Regions from separate parts of the Bacillus sp. 2175 genome, predicted to be linked through region 1. Evidence: riboswitches for the same ligand, from Rfam matches in the RefSeq annotation. Region 1 holds a riboswitch; the other holds the start of a gene.
The links. A riboswitch is a leader RNA that binds a small molecule or an ion and turns the genes downstream of it on or off. The one in region 1 is predicted to bind S-adenosylmethionine.

Region 1 (3,887 bases):
CATCTGCTGATAAGAAGCGTATACAAGAGATTGAAAGTGATCTTCGAAAGCAAAAGGCTAAAATTAAAGAAGTAGAAAAAGAATATATTGAAAATGCAAAAGTAATCGGCGCAACTTTATCAAAATGTGCCATTGATTCACTTATTTATGAGCGTACATTTGATTTAGTTGTTGTAGATGAAGTAAGTATGGCATATGTTCCGCAAATTGCATTAGCTGCTTCACTTGGAAAACGTATCGTCGTTTGCGGTGACTTTTTACAGTTACCTCCAATTGCGATGGCAAATCATGAACTCGTTCGTAAATGGCTTGGGGAAGATATGTTTTACCATGCTGGGATTGTTGAGTCTGTTAATAAATCAGAAGCACACCCAAACCTATTTATGTTGCAGGAACAAAGACGTATGCATGCGGATATATCGAAGTTTACGAATTCGTTTATTTATAAAAATAGAGTACACGATCATCCGTCTGTTTCAGAGCGTAAAGAACTTGCGCAATTGCAGCCGTTCGCAAATGAAGCGAGTGTTTTATTTGATACGAGCCAAATGGGAGCTTTTTCGTTAAAAGATGCTGCTTCTGGTTCACGTTTTAACATTATGTCTGGTTTAGTAGCAATGCAAATGATGTTAATCGGATTGTTAGATGGTGTGCAATCAATTGGTATTGTGACACCTTACAGGGCGCAGTCACGCTTTTTATCAACGTGTATTAGAGAAATGTTGCAGAGAACGAAATATCAAAACATACCAGTTTTAGCGGCGACAGTTCATAAGTTCCAAGGTTCTGAAAGAGATATGATGATCTTTGATACGGTTGACAGTTATCCGCAAGAACGACCTGGCATATTATTCTTTGATCACAAAAACCATCGCCTCGTCAATGTAGCAGTGACAAGGGCGAGAGGGAAGTTCATTCAATTATCTGATTGCCATTATATGTGTAAAAACCTTTCGAGAAAACAAGCGTTATCACAATTAACAGCTCATATAGAACGTCACGGAGATGTGTATGATCGTACGACATCAAGACAATTGTGGGAACGGAAAATTTCGAAACGTTTACGCTGGTTTATGGAAATGAATCTTGAGGAAACGAAAGGGGTATTAAAAGATATTTTAGCCTCAAAACGAAAAATTATTATTTCACTTCCAAGTACAAAACAAGTGGATAAGCGAGTATGGCAAGCGTTAATGCGTACAAATGCGCAAATAACAGTTTATAGTGATGGACCAGTTCCACTGAAAAATGTAAAGTTACAAAGACAAAATAAAGCATTCCCGTTTATCGTAATTGATGATGAAATCTTCTGGGCAGGCGCACCGCTTACATCTCAAATGATGTTTGAAGGTAGTACGGAATTTCCGTACGTATGTGCAAGACTGCAAGCACCTGAGACAATTGGTGTATTAAAAGGATTTTTAGATATTCGGTAAATTCGGATAGGAATTCCTTGACTTTTACTTGGAATGAACTTAGAATAAAAAATAATTTAATATAATTTTATGAAAATTCTTATCACGAGAGGTGGAGGGACTGGCCCTATGATACCTCGGCAGCGGATTCGTTAGGAATACTGTGCCAATTCCAGCAAGGTAACTTGAAAGATAAGAAAGAAGCTCATTTTGACTGTATATACAGAAGCCTCTTTCTATCTTTTAGAAAGAGGCTTTTTTATGTGAAAATAAAAGGAGGAAGAACAATGGGAGCGACAGGAGTAGCGTCACAAAGAAAAACAATTGAAGAGAGTATCGAAAGAAATAAGGAAAAGTACATAGAAACAAGTCATGATATTCATGCGAATCCGGAAATTGGTAACCAAGAGTTTTATGCATCTAGAACGTTAAGTTTATTGCTAGGCAGTGCAGGATTTCAGTTGCAGCACAATATAGCTGGACATGAAACGGGATTTATCGCGCGAAAAAGCTCTGGAAAACAAGGACCTGCAATCGCATTTCTAGCGGAGTACGACGCTTTACCAGGACTAGGTCATGCGTGTGGTCACAATTTAATTGGCACAATTAGCGTTGCAGCAGCAATCGCATTATCAGAAACGCTTGAAGAAATTGGCGGGGAAGTTGTCGTGTTTGGTACGCCAGCAGAAGAAGGCGGGCCAAATGGTAGCGCGAAATCAAGTTATGTAAAGGCAGGTTTATTTAAAGACATTGATGCGGCGCTTATGATTCATCCGAGCGGAAAGACAGCGACAACGAGTCCTTCACTAGCAGTCGATCCACTTGATTTTCATTTTTACGGAAAAACAGCTCACGCTGCAGCTTCGCCAGAAGAAGGGATTAACGCATTAGATGCGGTTATTCAGCTCTATAACGGTATTAACGCACTTCGCCAACAACTTCCGTCAGATGTGAAAATTCATGGCATTATTACTGAGGGCGGAAAAGCACCTAATATTATTCCTGACTATGCCGCAACAAGATTCTTCATCCGTGCAGCAACGCGAAAAAGATGTGCAGAAGTAACAGAAAAAGTAAAAAATATCGCACAGGGAGCAGCATTAGCAACAGGTGCAAAAGTAAAAATCCATCAATTTCAAAATGAAATCGATGAATTACTCGTAACAAAAACATATAACGATATCGTAGCGGAAGAACTAGAACTATTAGGTGAAGATGTAAATCGTAAAGAAAGAGTAGGGATTGGTTCAACCGACGCAGGAAACGTAAGTCAAGTCGTACCGACAATTCATCCGTACATTAAAATCGGACCAGATGATTTAATTGCACATACGAATGAATTTAGAGAAGCAGCACGTTCAGAACTTGGAGATAAAGCATTAATTACATCGGCAAAAGCATTAGCAAATACGGCGTATCGATTAATTACGGAAGAAGGGTTGTTAGAGAAGGTGAAGGAGGAGTTTAGAGAGGCGCAGAGGAATCAGGGGTAAGGGGATTAAGGTGCTTTTTTCGAATAGAGATCTAATTCATAAGTAGAGATATAAAAAAGAACATTGAAATATCAATGTTCTTTTTTTGTTTACTAATCATTGATTTCATTGGCTTTTCTCATAAAGGAAAAACTTTTACTGTTAGCCGGGGATAATACGTATCCCTTTATTAGAACGACAATTTCTCCTCAAACTCACTCTTTAAAACAATTAAAGGAGACGATAATCCAAATTGCATTAAAGAGTCTAAAAATGTAGCGAGAGAATCCATCGAATCGCTCATGACCTTCATCATATAATTAAATTCCCCGCTAATTCGGTATAAATCTGTTACTTCAGGAGCGGCATTACAAAATTGAATAAAATCAGAGCATTGGCTCGTTTTAAACATGATGAATGCTTGAATGTTTTTATTAATTTTTGCAGGCTCAAATTTCGTTCGATAAGCCGCTATAACTCCTTGATCTTCAAGCTTGTTAATACGTTCTTTTACAGCAGGTTGCGTCATGGATATAATTCGTCCTATTTCTGAAACAGAAATTCTCGCATTTTCATATAACAGGTTCATAATTTTATGATCGATTTCATCCAATTTTACAGCGTTTTGCATTGTGTAGCCTCCTTGTTATGTTTTCTAAAGTGAATTGTAAATTATAACTATAATATCATAAGTGAACGAACTAAATTACCTATAAATCTATATTTAAAATGATTAGTATTTGCATGAAAATATAAGTATAGGGTTTATCAAAAGGGAATTTAGGAAGGATGGAAAAAATGAAGAATCTTGATGGGAAAGTAGCATTAGTAACAGGGGCAAGTCGCGGCATTGGTCGTGCGATTGCGATGAGATTGGCAAACGACGGTGCATTAGTTGCGATTCACTACGGCCGAAATAAAATAGTTGCAGATGAAACAATTAGTGAGATTGAATCTAATGGAGGAAAGGCATTCTTAATTGAAGCTGATCTCAATTTAA
Region 2 (3,887 bases), 1.7 Mb from region 1:
ATGACCAGCAATAAATTTTGTAGCACTATGAAGAACGACATCAGCTCCAAGTTCAAGTGGTTTTTGGAATAGTGGTGTCAAAAATGTATTATCAACAAAAGTAAGAGCGCCAATAGATTTTGCGAGTTTAGAAACCTCGCGAATATCTGTCACTTTTAAAAGTGGGTTAGAAGGTGTTTCTACATAAAAGAGCTTTGTATTTGGTTTCATGTTTTGTTTTATTTCTTCTAAATTGGTCATATCAACAAATGTATGTGAAACACCGTAACGGGAGAGTACCTCAGTTATCACTCGGTAAGTGCCTCCGTACACATCTTCTGAAATGAGTACGTGATCACCTTGTGAAAGAAGGAGGAATGCAGTGGAAATCGCTGCAATGCCTGATGCAAAGGCGAATCCTTTTGTTCCGCCTTCTAATAAAGTAATGATATCTTCAAGAGCTTCACGAGTTGGATTTCCTGACCTGCTATAGTCATATTTTCCGAACGTATCTACATCAAACTGGTGAAAAGTTGATGTGTTATAAATAGGAACGTTCACAGCGCCTGTTTGCGAGTCATGTTTATATTGGTTGTGTAGTAAGAGTGTATCTATAGAATAGCTCATATTCTTACACCTTCTTTTACGAGTTTAATGGCTTGCTTTAAGTCTTGAATTAAATCGTTACTATTTTCAATGCCAACTGAGAATCGAAGAAGACGATTGCATACGCCGTTTGCTGTTCTAATTTCTTCAGGAATATCAGCATGTGTTTGCGTTGCTGGATAAGTCATTAAACTTTCTACACCACCAAGACTTTCGGCAAATGTAATTAAGGATAAAGATTGTAAGAATGGATTAATCCAAGCTTCATCTTTAAGGCGGAATGAAATCATGCCGCCTCTTCCTGGATAAAATACATCTGTCACCCCGTCTTCATCATTTAAATACGCAACAACTGCTTTCGCATTTTCTTCATGTTGTCTCATGCGAAGCGCTAACGTTTTCATACCGCGAATTAATAACCATGAGTCAAATGGGCTTAAAACTGCACCTGATGCATTATGATAATGAGCGATTTCCTCGCAAAGTTCCTTTCCTTTTGCAACGACAAGCCCGCTTAGTACATCGTTATGTCCCCCTAAATATTTCGTTGCGCTATGAAGTACAATGTCAGCACCTTCTGTTAATGGTTGCTGTATATAAGGTGTGTAGAATGTGTTGTCTACAATAAGAAGTAGTCCGTGCCTTTTCGCTACAGTTGCGACAGCAGCAATATCAGTAACTTGCATTAATGGATTAGTTGGAGTTTCTATGAAAATAGCCTTCGTTTCAGTTGTGATAGCTTGCTCAATTTGTTTAATAGACTGTGTATTTACGTATCTACATCGAACATTCCACTTTTTTTCATGCTCAGAAAATAATCGATACGTTCCCCCGTATAAATCTTCAGATACAATAAGTTCGTCTCCAGAGCGGAATAGAGAAAGGACGAGGAGAACAGCCGCCATCCCTGAACTACAGGCATAACCTTGTTCGCCATATTCTAAGTCTGCGATCGCCTGTTCTAAAAGACCGCGAGTTGGATTGCCAGTTCGTGAATAGTCAAAGCCAGTAGATTTACCAATTCCTTCGTGGCGATAAGCGGTTGAGAAATAAACTGGTGGATTAACCGTTCCAGTTGTAGTTTCACTACGATTTCCGATTTGTGCTAGTTTTGTTTCGATTGTTGACATGTGAAAATTCCTCCTTTTTAAATTGAAACATTAAGTGAATATAAAATAAAAAAAGCCTTCTAAGAAGAAGGCTTTCGGTTTGAATAGAGTCTTCTTCTCATCTGTCAAATCTTTCACAATTTGCTGGAATTAGCACCTTATTAACAAAATGTTAATGGTTGCTGAGGCGTCACAGGGCCAGTCCCTCTACCTCTCTAGATAAGAATGTTCGTATGAAATTTTTATTATGTTTTTAACTTTACAATAAAAGATAATTGAATTGCAACTTTATTTTAAATAATTTTTATTTTTCCGCAAGTGTCATTGACTTTTAATTTTGTGCATGCTAAATTTATTAAAAAATTAACAAACATTGTTAAAAGGGGAACGCATTTCCTTTTAGCTACATAAATAAAATAATAAAGACAACTCTTATTGAGAGCGGTGGAGGGAAAGGCCCTGTGAAACCCGGCAACCTTCAAACGAAATGTTTGAAACGGTGCTAATACCTGCAAAACGAATGTTTTGCATAATAAGAGGAGGAACAATTATGTCCCCCTCTTCAAAGTGAAGAGGGGGTTTTTATATTGATAGAAATGAGGGAGATTCGTGAAATTACTAGATTTATTATCAAAAGGAATTGTAATAGGTGATGGTGCGGTTGGAACGTTATTGCATTCACATGGTTTGCAAAGTAGCTTTGAAGAATTGAACGTATCTGATCCAGATCTAATTATATCCATTCATAAACAATATGTAGCTGCTGGAGCAGATGTAATTCAAACGAATACGTATGGAGCAAATGAGGCGAAATTACGTATGTATGGTTTAGAAAATCAAGTTACAAAAATTAATAGAGCGGCAGTGAAATTGGCGAAAGCATCTGTGACAGATAAAAATGCAATTTTAGGAACAATTGGTGGTATGAAACATATCGGAGCTGTTACAACGACTGATATGGAAAGGGAGTTTATGTTACTTGAACAGGCGGGGGCTTTACTAGAAGAACAGGTTGATGGATTACTATTAGAAACTTTTTATGATGAATTTGAATTACTTCATGCTGTTAAAGTGTTGCGTAAGCAAACGAATATTCCGATTGTTGCGCAATTAGCGTTACATGAAGCAGGTACGACTCAAAATGGAAATGATGTCAATGAAATATTAAAGCAGTTTATAGATTACGGTGCAAATGTTGTTGGATTGAATTGTCAACTGGGGCCGCTTCATATGACGGAAGCTTTCAAAATGATATCGATTCCGCAAAATGGCTATTTATCAGCATACCCAAATGCAGGTCTCCCGAATTATGTAGAGGGACGTTACGTATATGAGGGAAGTCCAGCTTATTTTGAAGCAATGACACCGAATTTTATTGAGCAAGGTATTCGGTTATTGGGTGGCTGTTGTGGTACGACTCCAGAACATATTCAAAGTATGAAGCGCGCTGTTGCGAATATTACCCCTGTAATAGAAAAAGAAACGATTCAAAGGCCAAAAGTCGTTCATACGCATGAGAAACGTTCGAAGGCTCACGTCACTCTAGCAGAGAAAGCAAAAAAACAAACGACAGTTGTAGTGGAATTAGATCCACCGAAAACGTTAGATACACAGCGTTTTTTTGAAGGAGCAAGAGCGTTAAAAAGAGCGGGAGCAGATGCTATTACTCTAGCAGATAATTCATTAGCATCGCCTCGTGTCTCTAATATGGCGATGGGTGCGTTATTAACGAAGCATGATATCCCAGTATTGACGCATTTAACGTGTAGAGATCATAACGTCATTGGACTACAATCTCATTTGTTAGGTTTATCGGCGTTAGGGATGGAAGAAGTGTTAGCTTTAACTGGTGATCCAGCGCGCGTTGGTGATTTTCCCGGTGCCACTTCTGTATATGATTTATCCTCTATTGAGCTTATTAAAATGATTAAAGAAATGAACGATGGACGTTCAATTTTAGGGAAATCAATTGGACCGGCGACAAGGTTTTCTGTAGGCGGCGCATTTAATCCTCACGTGAGGCACTTAAAAGCAGCAGTTAAGCGAATGGAACGAAAAATAGATGCTGGAGCGGAGTATTTTTTAACTCAGCCAATTTACGATATCAAGTTAATTGAAGAAGTGTATGAAGCGACAAAGCATTTGGAACAACCTATTTTTATTGGAATTATGCCGTTAGTAAGTAAGCGGAAT

Region 2: linked by a shared signal. The riboswitch ahead of metI (cystathionine gamma-synthase/O-acetylhomoserine thiolyase) and the one ahead of ACXKY9_RS12190 (M20 family metallopeptidase) in region 1 are both predicted to bind S-adenosylmethionine.

Annotation. Positions count from the first base shown of each region.
Region 1 covers NZ_CM173819.1:2,330,635-2,334,521, forward strand. The annotation lists gene ACXKY9_RS12185 (AAA domain-containing protein) at 1-1,436, shown strand, start outside; SAM riboswitch class I at 1,513-1,614, shown strand; gene ACXKY9_RS12190 (M20 family metallopeptidase) at 1,703-2,908, shown strand; gene ACXKY9_RS12195 (Lrp/AsnC family transcriptional regulator) at 3,078-3,518, opposite strand; gene ACXKY9_RS12200 (SDR family oxidoreductase) at 3,686-3,887, shown strand, end outside.
Region 2 covers NZ_CM173819.1:4,006,517-4,010,403, reverse strand. The annotation lists gene metC (cystathionine beta-lyase) at 1-606, opposite strand, end outside; gene metI (cystathionine gamma-synthase/O-acetylhomoserine thiolyase) at 603-1,715, opposite strand; SAM riboswitch class I at 1,810-1,920, opposite strand; SAM riboswitch class I at 2,124-2,233, shown strand; gene ACXKY9_RS20755 (bifunctional homocysteine S-methyltransferase/methylenetetrahydrofolate reductase) at 2,304-3,887, shown strand, end outside.